4 regions of the Mesorhizobium sp. YL-MeA3-2017 genome follow, and region 2 is predicted to be linked to each of the others. Evidence: predicted binding sites of a transcription regulator. Region 2 holds the regulator's gene; each other region holds the start of a gene.
What was found. Region 2 encodes PhoB, which activates phosphate uptake and scavenging genes when phosphate is short. Its sites were predicted from a motif close to TGTCATNNANCTGTCAT; they were not measured.
Positions count from the first base shown of each region.

Region 1: a site for PhoB is predicted at 1,557-1,573, ahead of QFZ88_RS25445 (RNA degradosome polyphosphate kinase). Genes of this name have one in related genera too.
Region 3: a site for PhoB is predicted at 3,046-3,062, ahead of QFZ88_RS09760 (acetoacetate decarboxylase). Genes of this name have one in related genera too.
Region 4: a site for PhoB is predicted at 2,383-2,399, ahead of ppk2 (polyphosphate kinase 2). Genes of this name have one in related genera too.

Region 1 covers NZ_JAUSVH010000001.1:5,365,680-5,370,196, reverse strand. The annotation lists gene QFZ88_RS25445 (RNA degradosome polyphosphate kinase) at 1-1,491, opposite strand, end outside; gene QFZ88_RS25440 (zinc-finger domain-containing protein) at 1,637-1,882, shown strand; gene QFZ88_RS25435 (FAD-dependent monooxygenase) at 1,905-3,113, shown strand; gene QFZ88_RS25430 (TIGR02117 family protein) at 3,141-3,836, opposite strand; gene QFZ88_RS25425 (amino acid ABC transporter ATP-binding protein) at 3,948-4,517, opposite strand, start outside.
Region 2 covers NZ_JAUSVH010000001.1:2,289,003-2,293,519, forward strand. The annotation lists gene QFZ88_RS10745 (ROK family protein) at 7-1,257, shown strand; gene phoB (phosphate regulon transcriptional regulator PhoB) at 1,260-1,949, opposite strand; gene phoU (phosphate signaling complex protein PhoU) at 1,968-2,675, opposite strand; gene pstB (phosphate ABC transporter ATP-binding protein PstB) at 2,714-3,538, opposite strand; gene pstA (phosphate ABC transporter permease PstA) at 3,553-4,517, opposite strand, start outside.
Region 3 covers NZ_JAUSVH010000001.1:2,092,355-2,096,871, reverse strand. The annotation lists gene QFZ88_RS09770 (CorA family divalent cation transporter) at 1-1,023, shown strand, start outside; gene QFZ88_RS09765 (patatin-like phospholipase family protein) at 1,044-2,204, opposite strand; gene QFZ88_RS09760 (acetoacetate decarboxylase) at 2,233-2,982, opposite strand; gene QFZ88_RS09755 (3-hydroxybutyrate dehydrogenase) at 3,185-3,973, shown strand; gene QFZ88_RS09750 (MerR family transcriptional regulator) at 4,061-4,517, opposite strand, start outside.
Region 4 covers NZ_JAUSVH010000001.1:703,302-707,818, forward strand. The annotation lists gene QFZ88_RS03300 (alpha/beta hydrolase) at 1-1,408, shown strand, start outside; gene ppk2 (polyphosphate kinase 2) at 1,415-2,335, opposite strand; gene QFZ88_RS03310 (glycosyl transferase family 90) at 2,453-3,424, opposite strand; gene QFZ88_RS03315 (GntR family transcriptional regulator) at 3,571-4,236, opposite strand; gene QFZ88_RS03320 (multidrug efflux MFS transporter) at 4,355-4,517, shown strand, end outside.

The sequences.
Region 1 (4,517 bases), 3.1 Mb from region 2:
GTCGCGCGCGATGCCTGGATCGGTGGTGAAGAAGGACAGGTCCGTATAGATGCGCGCGGTGATCGGGTGATAGTTGCCGGTGCCGAGATGCACATAGTTGCGCAACCGCCCGTCCTCGCGCCGCACCACCAGCGACATCTTGGCGTGTGTCTTCAGTTCCAGGAAGCCGAACACCACCTGCACGCCGGCGCGCTCAAGGTCGCGCGCCCAGCGGATGTTGGCCTCCTCGTCGAAACGCGCCTTCAATTCGACCAGCGCGGTGACAGACTTGCCGGCCTCGGCGGCATCGACCAGGGCTCGCACGATCGGGCTGTCGTTGGAGGTGCGGTAAAGCGTCTGCTTGATCGCCACCACTTCCGGGTCGGCCGTCGCCTGGCGCAGGAACTGCACGACCACGTCGAAGGATTCGTAAGGGTGATGGACGACGATGTCCTTCTCGCGGATCGCCGCGAAGCAATCGCCGCCATGCTCGCGAATGCGCTCGGGAAAACGCGGATTGTAGGGCACGAATTTCAGATCGTCGCGCGCCACAGAGACGATTTCTGAAATCTGGCTGAGCGCCAGCGGGCCGGTCAGCACGCTGATGCGGCCGGACGAGACGCCGAGTTCGCCGGCGACGAAATCGCGCAATTCCTCGGGCATGGAATTGTCGAATTCGATGCGGATGACGGAGCCCCGGCGCCGGCGCTTCAGCGCTGTCTCGAACAGGCGCACCAGATCCTCGGACTCTTCCTCGACCTCGATATCGCTATCGCGGATGATGCGGAAGGTGCCCGATCCCTTGACCTCGTAGCCCGGGAAAAGCTTGCCGATATAGAGGCCGACCACCTGCTCCAGCGAAATGAAGCGGACATGGCCCTTGCGGTCCGGCAGGCGAACATAACGCCGCAGCGCCTGCGGCAGACGCAAAAGCGCGCTCATCGCCTCGCCGTTCTTGCGGTGCCTGAGCTGCAGCGCGATGGAGAAGCCGAGATTGGGAATGAACGGGAACGGGTGCGCCGGGTCGATCGACAGCGGCGTCAGCACCGGAAACACCTGCTCCTGGAAATGGTCTTCCAGCCAGATCCGCTCGTCCTTGGTCAGCGCGTCGCCGGCGATCGTCTCGATGCCCTGCTTGTTGAGCAGCTCCATCAGCGCCGAAAGGCTCTTCTGCTGGTCTTCCTGCAACCGCTCCACTTCGCGCAGCAATTGCTCCAGCTGCTGCTCGGGCGTGCGTCCGTCTGGGCTTTTCAGCACGATGCCCTCGCGCACTTGGCCGGCGAGGCCGGCGACGCGCACCATGAAGAACTCGTCGAGGTTGGCGGCCGAGATCGACAGGAAGCGGACCCGCTCCAGCAGCGGGTGATGCGGATTGAACGATTCTTCCAGAACGCGGCGGTTGAACTGCAGCCAGGAGAACTCCCGGTTGACGAAGCGGTCGGGATTGCCACCCTCGACGCTTACCGTCTCGACGTTGATGAAGTCGGCCTGGACCGGCTTGAGTTCGTTCATGTCTCTTGTTCTCTCCCGAGGCGCGCGCCGCTTAACCGGCTCAATTTAGCGTGTGCCATCCTTTTGCGACAGTTTCATTTCATCGAACTTGCAAAGAGCACGGATATGCTTCAAACGCATGTCGTACGCGCTGAAGGAGACGAAAATGGCCGGCGGTTCCATCCCCCACTTCCAGAACGACGCGGGGCACGCGGCAATCGAGATCGGCGTGCGGGAATTCATGTGCGTCGGCGCCAACCCGCCCTTCGACCATCCGCACGTTTTCCTCGACCTCGGCAGCGACGACGAGAAGGTCTGCCCCTACTGCTCGACGCTCTATCGCTATTCGGCCAAGCTGAAGGCAACCGAAACCGTTCCGGCCGGCTGCCTCTATATCGACCGCGCCGCCTGAGGCGGCTTCCAGCCCGAGCCCGATGATGGAGGCACGCCGCCGCATCGTGATCGCCGGCGGCGGCATTGCCGGGCTGACGGCCGCTCTGGCTTTCGCGCAGCGCGGTTTCGCGGTCGACATATTCGAACAGGCCGAACGCATCGAGGCGGTCGGCGCCGGCCTCCAGCTCTCCCCCAATGCCACCCGCATCCTGGTCAGGCTCGGCGTGCTCGAGCGCCTGCTGCCGTCGGCGGTGCGGCCAGAGGCTGTGGTGCTCAGGGATGCCGCCGCGTTGAAGGAACTGGCGCGCGTGCCGCTTGGCTCCTCCGCCGAACAACGCTGGCAGGCGCCTTACCTGACCGCCCATCGCGCCGACCTGCAAGACGCGCTAGTCGCCCAAGCCGGCGCTACCGCCGGCATCCGGCTGGTGACCGGCGCGCGCATCACCTCGGTCGAGACCGGCAATGATGGCGTGACCGCGCGGATCGAGCGCGATGGCAAAACGGACACGGCGCAGGCAGACCTCGCGGTCGGTGCCGACGGCGTCTGGTCGGCGATGCGCCGGCGCGACGGCCTTGCCGGCAACAGCCGCTTCACCGGTGAGCTTGCCTGGCGCACCACCGTGAAGGTGGAGAGCGCGGCCGGCCGGTTGTTTGCGACACTCAGCACCGACGGCTGCGTCAACGCCTTCCTCAATCCGCATTTCCATCTGATCGCCTATCCGGTCAGCGCCGGTGCGGCGATCAATCTCGTCGCCTTCACCAAAGGCGAGAGGATAGCCGAAGGCTGGTCGGGTCGAGGCGATCCGTCGATCCTGGCGAAAGCGATGAACGGCGCGGCGCCCGGCTTGAGGCAACTCATCGACGCCGCCGGGCCGTGGCTCGCCTGGCCGCTCCATGCGGTCGACCAGCGCGCCGCCTGGACCGACCCGGCCGGGATCGCGCTGATCGGCGACGCCGCGCATGCGATGACGCCCTTCGCCGCGCAAGGCGCCGGCATGGCGATCGAGGACGCAGCGACGCTGGCCGCGAGCGTTGCCGAAACGCCAGGTGCGATGGGCGAGGCGCTGGCCCGCTGGGAACTGCAGCGCAAGCCGCGCGTCGCCAAGGTGACCCGGCGCGGCGCGCTCAACCATATGGCCTGGAACGCGGCGGGGCCGGTCGCGCTGGCGCGCAATATGGTGCTCAAATTGCGCTCGGGCGAGCGCCTGGCCGCCGATCTCGACTGGCTCTATGGCTGGCAGGCGCCGTAAGTCAGGTATCCACACGCGGAAACTGCCCTATGGGCGTGCTGTCCGGGCCTGATCGTGGTTGTAGAGCTGCATCGAGAGACCAAGCGACCATGGCAGCGGGTTCCACCAGCCGGTCCTGAGACCGGCGATGCGCAACGCTTTGGCGGTCCAGGTGTTGCAGCCGACAAGCGCGTTGAAGGCGCCATTGGCTTCATAAAACCCATCCGTGGCCGCATAGCCAGCACCCGGAATGAAAACCGGGCCACCCTGTCCGCGCGCGAAACTCGCCTCGATGAAATCGAGCAGAGCGGAAAAACGCGGCTCGGAGATATCGTAGCCGGCGACGGCCGGATGCGGTTCGGGAATGGTGCCGGCGACGTCGACATGCATGACCGAGGCATCCATGGTCAGAGCTTTCAGGACCGGCGCTGGTTTCAGCTGCGACCAGGTTGGCGTTTCCAGATAAAAGGCACGACCGCCCCAGCCGAAGACCAGATAGCGGACGCCCTCGCCGCCTATCGGAATGCCGTCCCCGGACAAGAACCGAAACCGCTCCAGCAGCGCGGCATCGACCGGGATGGCGATGTCGGTGTGGATCGGATTTGAGAGGACATAAATGCGGCGCGTCGCCTGGCCACCGCCGTCGTCGGTACGCCAAAGCGGGCGCGGGAGCAGCGTGCCGAGCGCGGCTGCAACGGCAACCAGCGCCAGAAGCCGGACGATCCAGCGAACAGCCGTTCTCACCGTTGCACCTTCATCATGATCCTGTCCGACATGACGGCTCGGCCGACCGGCGGCCAACAAAAAGGCCCCGCCGGCAAGCGGCGGGGCCCGATCTGAAAAGCACCAAGGCGATCAGTGCAGGATCTGGCTGAGGAAGAGCTTGGTGCGCTCGTGGCGCGGGTGGTCGAAGAACTCGACCGGCGTGTTCTGTTCGACGATCTGGCCCTGGTCCATGAAGATCACACGGTTCGCGACCTTGCGCGCAAAACCCATCTCGTGGGTCACGCACAGCATCGTCATGCCTTCCTCGGCAAGACCGACCATCGTCTCCAGCACTTCCTTGATCATTTCGGGATCGAGCGCCGAGGTCGGCTCGTCGAACAGCATGATGCGCGGGTTCATGCACAGCGAGCGCGCGATCGCCACACGCTGCTGCTGGCCGCCCGACAGCTGGCCCGGATATTTGTGCGCCTGCTCCGGGATCTTGACGCGCTTCAAGAAATGCATGGCGGTCTCTTCCGCCTGCTTCTTCGGGATCTTGCGCACCCAGATCGGCGCCAGCGTGCAGTTCTCCAAAATCGTCAGATGCGGGAACAGGTTGAAGTGCTGGAACACCATGCCGACCTCGCGGCGCACCTCGTCGATCTTCTTCAGATCGTTGGTCAGCTCCTTGCCGTCGACGATGATCTTGCCCTTCTGGTG
Region 2 (4,517 bases):
AAGGACATGACCGTCGGAATCCGGCACGATGACTTGCGCCGCAGGAACCGCGCGATGGTGATCTCCGCCGTGCGCCGCTCCAAACAGCCTTCACGCACCGAAATCACCACGATAACCGGTCTCAGCCACTCGACCATTTCCGCAATCTCTTCCGACTTGATCGCCGAGGGCGTCCTGATGGAAGGACGCAGTGAATCGACCGCCGCGAAACGTGGCCGCCCGCAGGTCGGGCTGGAACTTGCCGCGGACGCTGCGGCGGTGATCACGGTGATCCTATCGCTCAACCTCTTGACCGCGACGGTCACCGACTATGCCGGGCGCGTTTTGGCCCAGGATGCCCGCAGGCTGGACACCCTGACCCTGCCGCGGGAAGCCCTGATCGAGGAATGTGTCACGATCGTGCGGCAGCGCCTCGAAGACGAAACCACGATTGGGCGACGCGTGCTGCGTATTGCCTTCGCTGTCCAGGGCACTGCCGATTCCCATGCGCGTGCCATGCTTTGGACGCCAATAACGCCTCACGGCAATATTCCGTTCGCAGATATCCTCGAAGAGGCGTTCGGCATTCCTGTCATCGTCGAGAACGACTGCAACATGATGGCCGTTGCGTTGCGCTGGCGCGGTACCGACCGTTATCGTGACGACTTCATCGCCGTCCTGCTCTCGCACGGTATCGGCATGGGTATCGTGCTCAACGGCGAATTGTTCATCGGCACACATTCGTCCGGCGGCGAGTTCGGCCACATGATCCATCGCCCGAAAGGCGCGCTGTGCCGCTGCGGCCGGCACGGCTGCGTCGAGGCCTATGCCGGTAACTATGCGATCTGGCGAAGCGCCAATGGCATCGACGAAAACGCGGAACCGGCTGCCGACATCCCTGATAACGAGATGCAGGCGCTAGCTGATAAGGCACGCATGACAGCAGGCCCCGAACGCGACGCCTATCGATGCGCCGGTGAGGCGCTGGGCTACGGTCTGGGGTCCCTGTTTGCCGTCATCGACCCCGCCCCGGTGACGTTCGTCGGTATCGGCGCGACGGCCTTCGACCTGATCGAGCCGGCACTGCGGGAAGCGATTGCCCAGACCGCCGGCGGCCAGCATTCCGCTTCGATTTCCTTCGACACGGAGCCGAACGAGCAAATGCTGATCCGGGAAGGGTGCGCCATGCGCGCACTGACCTTCATCGACCAGGAAATCTTCGCACTGGGCGGTCCGATGGCAACCATGCCCCCGCCGCCACAAGGCGGCGAAGGCTAGGCTCAGTCCTCGCGGATAGCGTAACCGGATCCGCGGATGGTGCGGATGACATCCGGCATGCGACCGTTGTTGACCGCCTTGCGCAGCCGCCCGACATGCACATCCACCGTGCGTTCGTCGATGTAGATGGTCTCGCCCCACACATTGTCGAGCAACTGGCTGCGCGAGAAAACGCGACCGGGATGGCGCATCATGAATTCCAGCAGGCGGAATTCCGTCGGCCCGAGCCGGATTTCACTCTTCTTGCGGTAAACCCGGTGCGACTCGCGGTCGAGCACGATGTCGCCCACCTTGAGCACCGAGGATAGCACCTCAGGCTTGGCCCGGCGCAGCAACGCCTTCACCCGCGCCATGAACTCCGGCATCGAGAACGGCTTGACCAGATAATCGTCCGCTCCCGTGGAAAGCCCACGCACACGGTCGCTTTCCTCGCCTCGCGCCGTCAGCATGATGATCGGCAGACGTTCGGTTTCGGGGCGCATCCTGAGCCGACGACACAATTCGATACCGGATACGGCCGGAACCATCCAATCGAGCACCAGAAGATCTGGAACATTCTCTTGGAGCCGGATTTCCGCCTCGTCGCCTCTCGCCACCACCTCGACCTGGTAGCCCTCGGATTCCAGATTGTAGCGGAGGAGAACGCCCAACGGCTCCTCGTCCTCCACCACCATGACACGCGGCGCGATCATCTTGCCGTCGTCCTTTTGCTACGCGGCCGGGACGGCTGCGGCCGTCTCGTCGAACTTCGGCCGATTGGGCGGCAACTGCTCGCCCGTCAGCACGTAGTAGGCATTTTCGGCGATATTGGTGACGTGATCGCCGATGCGTTCCAGATTCTTGGCGCAGAACAGCAAATGCGTACACGGCGTGATGTTGCGCGGATCTTCCATCATGTAGGTCAGCAATTCGCGGAAGACGGAAGTGTATTTTACGTCGATCCGTTCATCGTCGGCCCTCAGCTGAGCAAGCCCCTGCGGATCAGCCGCCGCATATTTCTCGATCACCCCGTCGACCTGGACGAGTACGAGCTGCGCCATGGCATCGATGGAATGCGAAAATTCGCGCGGCGTCCCGCTCTGCCCGACCGCGCCAACCCGCTTGGCGATGTTCTTGGCAAGGTCGCCGATGCGTTCGAAATCGCCCGCCATGCGGATGGCGCCGATGACGGCACGAAGGTCCTGCGCCATCGGCTGCCGCTTGGCGATCAGCGTGATCGCACGGTTGTCCAGTTCGCGTTGGCGCGCATCCATGATGGCATCGTCGGACACGACGCGCTGCGCCAATCCATTGTCCGATTTCAGCAACGCCTTGGTCGAGCTCTCGACCATCGATCCCGCAAGGTCGCCCATATCGCGGACAAGCTTGCTGATCTGTCCGAGTTCCTCATCGAACGACGCGACGGTATGTTCACCCATGATCCTGTCCTCGCTTGTCGTCTGCCGCGCTCGTCGGCTCAGCCGAAACGGCCGGTGATGTAATCCTGCGTGCGCTTGTCGTCAGGGTTGGTGAACATCTTGTCGGTAGCCCCCTCCTCGACCAGATAGCCGAGATGGAACATGGCGGTGCGTTGCGACACGCGTGCCGCCTGCTGCATCGAGTGCGTAACGATGACGATCGTGTAGTTCTGCCGCAGTTCGTCGATCAATTCCTCGACCTTGGCGGTTGCGATCGGATCGAGAGCCGAGCAGGGCTCATCCATCAGAATGACTTCCGGCGACACGGCAATTGCACGCGCGATGCACAGGCGCTGCTGCTGACCGCCGGAAAGGCCCGTACCCGGTTCGTGCAGGCGGTCCTTCACCTCATTCCAGATCGCCGCCTTTTGCAGACTGGACTCAACAATCCGATCCATGTCGGCCTTGCTCTTGGCAAGCCCATGGATGCGCGGACCATAGGCGACATTCTCGTAGATCGACTTCGGGAACGGATTGGGCTTCTGGAACACCATGCCGACGCGGGCGCGAAGTTCGACTACGTCGATCTTGGGATCGTAGATGTCTTCCTGGTCCAGCGTGATCTTGCCGCCAACCTTGGCGGAATCGATCGTGTCGTTCATGCGGTTGAGGCAGCGCAGGAAGGTCGACTTGCCGCAACCGGACGGGCCGATGAGCGCCGTCACCTGGTTCTGGCGGATGTCCAGATTGACGTCGAACAGCGCTTGCTTCTCGCCATAGTGCACGGTGACCTTGTCACCACGCATCTTGATCATCTCATTGGTCTGGGCGCTCATCTGGCTGCTCACTGCCTGTTCGAGGGTCTTTTCCGTCATGATATTCATATCAGGCTCCCTTTCTACCAGCGCCGTTCGAAGCGACGCCGGAGCACGATCGCGGTGATGTTCATGGCCATCAAGAAGACCAGAAGGATGATGATGGCGCCCGACATGCGTTCCACGAAGGCGCGCTCGGCCTCATTGGCCCACATATAGATCTGCACCGGCAGCGCCGTCGCCGGATCGAATGGCGTCGTCGGATAATCGGCCACGAAAGCCACCATGCCGATCAGCAGCAGCGGAGCCGTCTCACCCAGCGCGCGTGCCAGGCCGATGATGGTACCGGTGAGGATGCCCGGCGCAGCCAAAGGCAGGACGTGCTGGAAAACCATCTGCATCTTCGAGGCGCCAAGACCGAGAGCAGCCGAGCGGATTGAGGGCGGCACGGCAGCGAGAGCAGCGCGCGTGGCGATGATGATGGTAGGCAACGTCATTAGCGTCAGCACCAGGCCACCGACGAAGGCGGCAGAACGCGGCATGCCGAGGAAATTGACGAAGACAGCGAGGCCTAGAAGGCCGAAAACGATCGACGGCACCGCGGCCAGATTATTGATGTTCACCTCGATCAGATCGGTGAAACGGCCCTTCTTGGCGAATTCTTCGAGGTAGATCGAAGCGGCGACGCCAATGGGCAGCGCAAGCAGCAACACGATCACCATCATGTAGAACGAACCGATGATCGCGACACCGAGACCCGACGTTTCCGGACGGCTGGAGGCGCCGAAGGTAAACAGACCGGTGTTGAAATGCTCGGCCATTGCGCCTTCGGCCTTGAGCTTGTTCATCCATTCGACCTGCTGGTCGGAAACCTTGCGGCGATCTTCCGGAACGCTCAAATCGATCTGGCCTTTGAAAGCCGAGTCGAGGTTGGCGGCGGCAAGGATCTCGACGTTGCGCGTCGTGCCGATCACCGCCGGATCGGAAACGGCGACGTTTCGCAGCTGAACGCGAGCGCCTTCCGACAGAAAGCCTTTCAGCTTCGCCG
Region 3 (4,517 bases), 200 kb from region 2:
AATGAAACCTTGCGTTTGAACCTTCTGGGAACAGGCGATGCGGAGCAGGTGCCGGGCCTGATCTGCGCCTATCGTGGATTTCCCGGTCAACCAGCCGCTCAGCTTCACCCGCAAGAGATCGACGCGGCCCTCGCGGCCGAGGATGGCTGGGTGTGGCTGCATGTCGATCTGGTCGACCAGCGCGCGCACGGCTGGGTTGCCCACCGCTGCGCACTTCCGCCGGCGGCGCGCGCGATCCTGGAAGGACATGACGACAGTCTGGTCCTCGGGCATGAAGACGGCATGATGCATGGCATAGCCGCCGACATGCACAAGGACATAGAACGACCGTCGAGCACGATCGGCCGGCTGCATTTCGCTGTGACCGAACGTCTGCTGGTCACCGGCAGGCGCCATCCGCTGGAGGCGGTGGACAAGGTGCGGCGCTCGCTTGCCGGCGGCTTCGCGCCGGCGACGGCCTTCGAGCTGTTCGAGGCCATCGTCACGACCTTCTGCAAGAACACAGGGTTGCGGCTGGTCGACGCGACAAAAAAGCTCGACGAGGTCGAGGACAATCTGGTCACCGAACGGCTGAGCGACGAGCGCCGCCGTCTCAAGGAATTGCGGCGGCTGGCGGTGTCGCTGCACCGGCCGGTGGCCGGCATGGTCGCGCTGTTCGAGGATGAGGACCGCGACGACTGGAAACTATCGAAGGCCGCGCATGCCGCATTGCAGCGCCTGGCCGCGCGGCTGGAACGGCTCGACCGCGAAATCGTCATGATCAACGACCGGGCGCGTTTGCTGCAGGAGGAGATGGCGGCGGAGCTGGCGGACGAATCCAACCGCAGCCTGAAGGCAATGGCGGTGATGAGCGCCTTGTTGCTGCCGGGTACGCTGGTTGTCGGCGTTTTCGGCATGAATACGGCCGGCCTGCCGTTCACCCATGGCGACAGCGGCTTCATCTGGGCCGTTGCGCTGGTTATCGGTGCGACCGGGCTTTTCTACTGGCTGCTGCGTCGCGCCGGCATCAGCCTGCGTTTCTGACCGTCAGGCGAGACATCACCCTAGGTCGGGTCCTCGCGATGCAGGTCATGGATGGCGACGCCTTCGGCATTGGTCGGCGGGGTCAGCCATTGCTGATGGCGCAAGGTGCGCTGCGTGTCCTCCAGGCCCATGTCCCAATGCTCGCGCATCGAGGTGCCTGAGAACTCATAGTCCTTGGCGTGCCCCTCATAACCCTTGTGCTGGTAGATGAGGTGGATGATGTTGACGACGCCGGCGTCGGAATAATCGGCGATCAGCCGTTCTTCGTCGGCGGAGCGCGACTCCGCCGGCACACGTTTGAGTGCTTCGAGGAGCTGCATCTTCAGATCGTGGATGCGTTTGAAATTGTCGGTGTTCTGGCGCGTGCGGCTGGAATACATGATGTCCTTGTGGCGCGACAACACGTCGGCCATGCCGCGCGGCAGCGCGCCGCGCGCTGAGAACAGGTCGACCTGAAACACCAGCGAGCTGCGGTCTTCTTCCTGGTCGAGCAGATATTGCAGCGGCGTGTTGGAGACGATGCCGCCGTCCCAGTAATATTCGCCCTCGATGCGCACCGCCGGGAAGGCGGGCGGAAGCGCGCCCGAAGCCATGATGTGTTCGGGCCCGATGCGGACCTTGTCGGTGTCGAAATAGACGAAATTGCCGGTGCGCACGTTGACGGCGCCGACGCTCAGACGCTTGCGGCCGTCGTTGAGCACGTCGAAGTCGATCAGCTGCTCCAGCGTGTCCTTCAATTCGGCCGTGTCGTAGAAGCTGGTGGCGCCTTCGGCCCCGGACTGCTCCAGCCATGGATTGGGGAAGCGTGGCTTGAAGAAGCCGGGCTGGCCCATGGTCATCGTCATCCACGAACTGGTGCGGTTGCGGATGTCGCGATAGATGTCGCCTTCCGGCGTGTAGGCCCAGATCTTGCGGCCGGAAATCGTCTGCCAGAACTGCTCCAGCCGCTGCAGGCGCCGGCTCGGCTCGTTGCCCGCGATGATGGATGCATTGATGGCGCCGATGGAGACGCCCGACAGCCATGCCGGCTCGCAGCCGGCCTCCGACAGCGCCTGATAGACGCCGGCCTGATAGGCGCCGAGCGCGCCGCCGCCTTGCAGCACCAGCGCAACCCGGTCGTATTGCGAAGCGATTTCCTGAATGGTGGCGACGTTCGCCTTGGCTCTGTAACGGTCCAGCACGGTCAACTCCGGCAAAGAAAGGGGATGGTCAGCGTGTGCCGGCGAGATAGTCGTACACGACCTCGCCGAGGCCGAGCGTGAGATCGGCGGTGAAATGCAGCGCCGACACCACTTCCAGCACCGGCAGGCGAGCGACATCGGCCATCACATGCGGCCGCAGGTCGAGCGCGGCGGGACCCGCCCAAGCTTCCTTCAGCGTGATGTCGGTGAGGTGGTAGCGCACCAGTTCGCAGATGCGCGGCGTGCCGTCGACATGCGGGATGATCTTGACGAGAAAGTTAGGCGCGGTCAGCGCCGCCATCACCTGATCCTGGTCGGCGGCGCGGTGCTTGTAACCCATCGTGCCGGTGGCGCAGAGCACCGAGCCATAGTGTAGCGTGCCGACGACGACCTCGCCTTCATTGACGATCTTGGGATTGGCGAGCTTCTTCGGAAACCCCCACAATTCGCGGCCGCCGGCGATCGGCGCATCGTCGTCCAGATACATGGAATGGACGTAGACGCCGTGCTGGCCGTCGAAACGGACCGGAATGACCTGGCCGCTCTCGGTATAGTCGCCGAAGCCGGTCGAGTCCGGCATGCGGATGAATTCGTATTTCACCAGCGGATCGCCATCGATCTCGAGCGGCGCCGGCACGGCCGCCTCCAGCGCCTCGCGCGTGGTGCGGTAAGTGATGATGACATATTCGCGGTCGAAGAAACGATAGGGGCCGGGCGGGAACGAGGGATTGGTGAGCGGCATGGCATAGGCGCGCTTCACGACGTCGGCGATTTCCAAGCTGTCACCTCAGGATTGACGAATGTCATATCGGAAACAACACCTGTCATGTTGCATGGCAGCATGACGGTCTTGTGTCGGGTCGATGAACGATTTCAGCTGTTTGTTGGTTCCAAACGAAGACCGACACATGATTGTGATGGAAACTTGCTGCAATGCACCTAATTAGAATGCCATCGCAAACGCCAGACGAGAGATCATCATGGGCTCCCTGACTTCGAAGAACGCGCTTGTTACCGGTTCGACCAGCGGCATCGGCCTTGCCATCGCCAGGGCCTTCGCCGCCGAAGGCGCCAATGTCACCATCAACGGACTTGGCGATGCCGATGCGATCGAGAGGGAACGTGCCGGCATCGAAGCCGATTTCGGCGTCAAGTGCCGCTATTCCAACGCCAACATGATGAATGGCCCGGAAGTGACCGCCATGGTGCACGAGGCCGAACAGGCATTCGGCAGCCTCGATATCCTGGTCAACAATGCCGGCATCCAGCATGTCGCGCCGATCGAGGAGTTTCCCGACGACAAGTGGGAAGCGATCATCCGCATCAACCTGCTCGCCGCCTTCTACGCCATCAAGGCCGCGCTTCCGGGCATGAAGGCGCGCAAATGGGGGCGCATCATCAACACCGCTTCGGCGCATGCGCTGGTAGCGTCGCCCTTCAAGTCGGCCTATGTCTCGGCCAAGCACGGTATTGCCGGCCTGACCAAGACGGTGGCGCTGGAGGCCGCGCAGGACGGGGTGACGGCCAATGCGATCGCGCCCGGTTATGTCTGGACGCCGCTGGTCGAAAAGCAGATCCCCGACACGATGAAGGCCCGCAACATGACCGAGGAACAGGTCAAGCACGACGTTCTGCTGGCGGCCCAGCCGACGAAGGAGTTCGTGACGGTGGACGAGATCGCGGCGCTGGCGCTGTTCCTGTGCTCGGACGCGGCCAAGCAGATCACCGGCACGACGCTGCCGATCGATGGCGGCTGGACGGCGCAGTAGGCCGGGTTTCGCCTGATATCTCCCTGGAATGCCCGGCGCGTCCGCGAGACATGCGCCGGGCATTCGTTTTTGTTCGGGGCGTCGAAGTCAGTTTTGCGCCGTCGCCAGCAGCGGTGTCATCGCCTCGTTGATCCATTGCCACTCGTTGCCGGGCCCTTGGCCGGGTTCCTCACCGCGCAATATGGCAAGCAGTTCCTGATACCGGGTCGAGCGGGCATGATGCTTGCGGTATTGGCCGAGATGCCATTCCAGATAGGCCCGGTCCGGCTGCCTGCGCATTGCCTTCGCCGATCGGTCCAGCCATTCGCGCGCGATCGTTTCGCCCTCCGGCGAGATCGGGGCTACGCCCGCGGCGATAGCGGCCTTCACCCTGGCCAGAATGGCGTTGGCAGCCTCGGCATAGGCGCCCGGGTCGAACTCACCGTTCCACATAGCGGCCGTCTCGGCCTGTATCTCGGAAACGAAGCTCTCGTCGCCGATCATGGCGCTGATCTCGTTCCAGGCGTCGATCTGCCGGGACGTCGGCTCGTCGGGCAGCTCGGGC
Region 4 (4,517 bases), 1.6 Mb from region 2:
CCTGGCCTGCATCGCGGCGGCCGTCATCTTCCTGGTCCAGGCGTCCGGCTGGCAGGATTCCATCCGCGTCCTGATGGGCATGCAACCGGCCGACAAGATCGGACCGATCCAGGTCGCGGCGATCGCGCTCGTCACCTTCGCCATCGTCATCTTGATCGCCCGGCTGCTGGCCCGCATCTTCCGCGGCATCGCAAGCCGCCTGCGCCCCTATGTGCCGAGGCGCGTCGCCGGCGTCGTCGGCCTCGCCGTCACCGCGCTTCTGTTCTGGTCGGTGGTCGACGGGGTGCTGCTGCGCTTCGCGCTGCGGGTGATGGATTCGTCCTATCGTGAGGTCGACCAGATCGTCGACGCGGATGTGAAGCCACCGGCCAACCCGCAAAAGACCGGCGGTCCCACCTCGCTGATCGGCTGGCAGGGCCTTGGCAAGATGGGGCGCGACTACATCGCCTCGGCGCCGACCGGGAGCGAAATCGCCAACCAGACTCATCAGGACGCAAAGGAGCCGATCCGCGTCTATGCCGGCTTGAACTCAGCCAGGACTGTCGAGGAGCGGGCCAAGCTGGCGCTCGACGAACTGGTGCGTGTCGGCGGCTTCGAGCGCTCGGCGCTCATCATCATCACGCCGACCGGAACCGGCTGGGTCGATCCCGCCGGTATCGACCCAGTCGAATATCTGCACCACGGCGACATAGCGAGCGTCGCCATACAATATTCCTACCTGCCGAGCTGGCTGTCGCTGCTGGTCGAGCCCGGTTACGGTTCCGAGGCCTCGCGCGCGCTGTTCGCGCAGATCTACGGCTACTGGAAACAACTGCCGAAGGACAAGCGCCCGAAACTCTATCTCTATGGCCTCAGCCTCGGCGCGATGAATTCGGACCTGTCGAGCGATCTCTATGACGTCGTCGGCGATCCCTATCAGGGCGCGCTCTGGGCGGGACCGCCCTTCCCGAGCCGCACCTGGAACACCGCCACCGCCAGCCGCGTCGCCGGTTCGCCAGCCTGGCTGCCGCGCTTCCGCGACGGCTCGATCATCCGTTTCACCAACCAGCACAACGCCCTTGGCCTCGACGGCGCGCCGTGGGGGCCGATCCGGATCGTCTATCTGCAATATGCCAGCGATCCGATCGTCTTCTTCGACCCCTACTCGGCATTCCGCCAGCCCGCCTGGATGAAGGGCGAGCGCGGCCCCGACGTCTCGCCGCGTTTCCGCTGGTTCCCGATCGTGACGCTGCTGCAGCTGACCGTGGACATCGGGCTCGGCACCACCGCGCCGATGGGGCATGGCCACGTCTATGCCCCGGAACACTATATCGATGCCTGGGTGGCGGTTTCCCAGCCGCCCGGCTGGACGGCTGAGAAGATCGACGCGCTGAAGGCCTATTTCGTCTCCCAGCGCCCGGCCGGCTGATCCCGATCAGTATTTCTGCGGCACGTGCAGTTCCGGCGGCAGCACCGCGCGCTCATATTGCGGGTTGAAGACGCGCTCCGGCAGCGTGATGTCGTCGTGTGGCACGGCCTCGTAGGGCACCTGCTGCAGAAGATGGTCGATGCAGTTGAGGCGTGCCCGCTTCTTGTCGTTGCCTTCGACGATGAACCACGGCGCTTCCTTGATGTTGGTGCGCAGCAGCATCTCTTCCTTGGCCTTGGTGTACTGCTCCCAGCGCACGCGCGACTGCAGGTCCATCGGCGACAGCTTCCACTGCTTCATCGGATCGTGGATGCGCATGAGGAAGCGCATCTGCTGCTCCTCGTCGGTGATCGAGAACCAGTATTTGATCAGCGTGATGCCGGAACGCACCAGCATGCGCTCGAACTCCGGCACATCGTGGAAGAATTCCTCGACCTGCCCGGGCGTGGCGAAACCCATCACCCGCTCGACGCCGGAGCGGTTGTACCAGGAGCGGTCGAACAGCACGATCTCGCCACCGGCCGGCAGATGCGGCACGTAGCGCTGGAAATACCATTGCGAGCGCTCGCGCTCGGTCGGCGCCGGCAGCGCCACCACGCGGCAGATGCGCGGGTTGAGACGCTGGGTGATGCGCTTGATGACGCCGCCCTTGCCGGCGGAATCGCGCCCCTCGAACAACACCACCACCTTCGCCTTGGTGTGGGCGACCCAGGATTGCAGCTTGATCAGTTCCGACTGCAGCCTGAGCAGTTCGCGGAAATAGGTCATGCGGTCGACGGATGGCGGGTGCGACCGCTTGTAGATCTTGGCGATTTCCTCCGAAAGCGCCGGTTCCGACAGCTCCAGCTCATAGTCTTCGTCGAGCGTGTCGGCGAGTTCCGCCTCAAGCCAGTCTGTTGCGGGAGAATTGCGTTCCAGTTCGGTCATCATGTCGCTCCGCGTTGGCGCCGTGAGCCGACCAATATCCGCCCGCAATGACGGTTTTATTTCAGGGTATTCGGAGCAACGAAGTCGTTCTGAGGAAGAAGCCCCGTATTCACCGCCTCAAGCGGATATGAAGCGCCAGATCTTGTCGTCGGGCTCGATCTGGCCGCTCAGCACGAAATATTTGTAGAGCACGAGGAAGGACAGCGCCGTCTCGGTCGGTCCGTTCTGGAACTGGCGGCAATAGGCCTGGGCATTGCCAATGATGCGTTCGGCCTGTTCGGGATGACGCTCGAAGAAAGCGATCTTGTCGGAAAGGTCCGAAAAATCCGGCGCGAGCTCGACATAATGGACGTCGGGCTTCAGATGCCCCTCGCAGAACCAGATCTCGTTCGTCGGCTTCAGCATCAGGCACAGCGAATTCGAACTCATAATCCATTTCAGGTTCGTCGCCACGTCATAGCCTTCGAGCGAGACGATGTAGCGGTAGCGCTTCTGCTCCTCGACGCTCATGAACGGCCTGCGGTGGCGCTCCGGCGCGTGGGTGGCCGGCGAGCCTACATCGCAGAAGGGCAGCCCCTGGGCGGCGTCCAGGAAGGTCAGGCGGATCGGGTTGTTGAGATCGCCCCGCCACACGATCCGGGGCTGCTTGTCCGCGAACCGCAGCGGGTCCGCCGGCATCTGGAAATGGCGGAGCTTGTCCAGCTTGAACAGGACGGCATTGGCGTTGTCGGCGCCGACCGGCCGGTTCTTGACGATGGTAGGCACCGGCGGCAGGCCACGCACGTCGCCATATTCGACATCCAGCCGCAGCGCGCCATCGAAGTAACGCGCGAATTCCTTGAGGTCGTAATAGTACATCGTCGGGCGGAACGGCAACGTTGCCACCGATACCGCAGCCGCGCTCGGTGTGAAACGGTCTTGCAGCTTGTTGTAGTAGTTCAGCCGCTCGACGATCGAAGGTCCGGAGCGAACCGCTCGCGCCAGCCACTTGTCGAGCCGGCGGCGAAACAGCGCTGGCGGCGCACTGTCGCGAACAATATTACGAGCATAGTAGAAGACTTTCCCTGCCCGACGACGAAGATTACCCATCGATATTCCAATGCAAGCGGCCGCACCGGTTTTTATCGCCGGGACCACCGTTGCACCAGATAATCTCGGCGAAAAACAATCAAAGAATGTGACGAAACATTATTAAGAAACAACGCCAGTCAGCCAGCCCGGATGCGGGTTCTGTTCTAGGCCGCGACGACGGCGAAGCCCATGGCGCGCAAGCCCCGGCGCTCGGTCTGCAGGGAGCCGACCAGCCTGTCGCGGCTGCCGCCGATGTGAAGAACGAGGAGGCGCGCCGCCTCGTCGGCCTCACCTGCCCGGATCGCCGACAGAATGGCGCGGTGCTCGGCCCAGGCGCGGGCTGACGCCGCCTCGTCGCGAATTTCCAGCCAGCGCGCCCGCGACAGCCTTGTCATGGCATCGCGGACGCCGCGAAACAGGAACTCGTTGCCGGACATGCGCGCCAGTTCGACATGGAAATCAGTTCCGACCCGGTGCCACTCCTCCCTTGGCGTATCGTCGCCACAGGAATCCAGCATCGCCTCGATGGCGTCGAGGCCGCTCTTGTCCTCGAGCTTCGCCACCAGCCGCGCAGCCGCCACTTCGACGGCCTGCCGGTAGACCGCGATCTGCTCGATCTCGGCCAGATTGATCGGCGACACCGTCCAGCCGCGTCCGTCCCGCTGGACCAGCCCTTCCGTTTCCAGCCGGAGCAGCGCGGCCCGTACCGGCGTGCGCGAAGCGCCGAAACGGCTTTCGATCCAGCGTTCGGTGAGTTTTTCGCCCGGACCGATGTCGAGGCCGAGGATCATTTCGCGAAGCTGCCGCTCCACCTGCTGCATTTGCGACATCGCCGAACCGCTCTCTTCAATCCTGGCCCATTGACAGGACGCAAGGCGCGTCCGATACGGATACCAATTTGGTATCCCAAAGCGGCATACGAAACAAGCCGCAGTGAAGAGCGCCGACATGCCGAATGAAAACGCCGCGTCCGCCGATGCAGGCTACAATGTCCATTGGCGCCGCAATCTGGTCGTCTGCCTGATCGGCTCCTTCACCACGCTGGTGGCGATGACGCTGCTGTTGCCTTTCCTGCCGCTCTATGTCGAGGAACTGGGCGTCAGCGACCGCG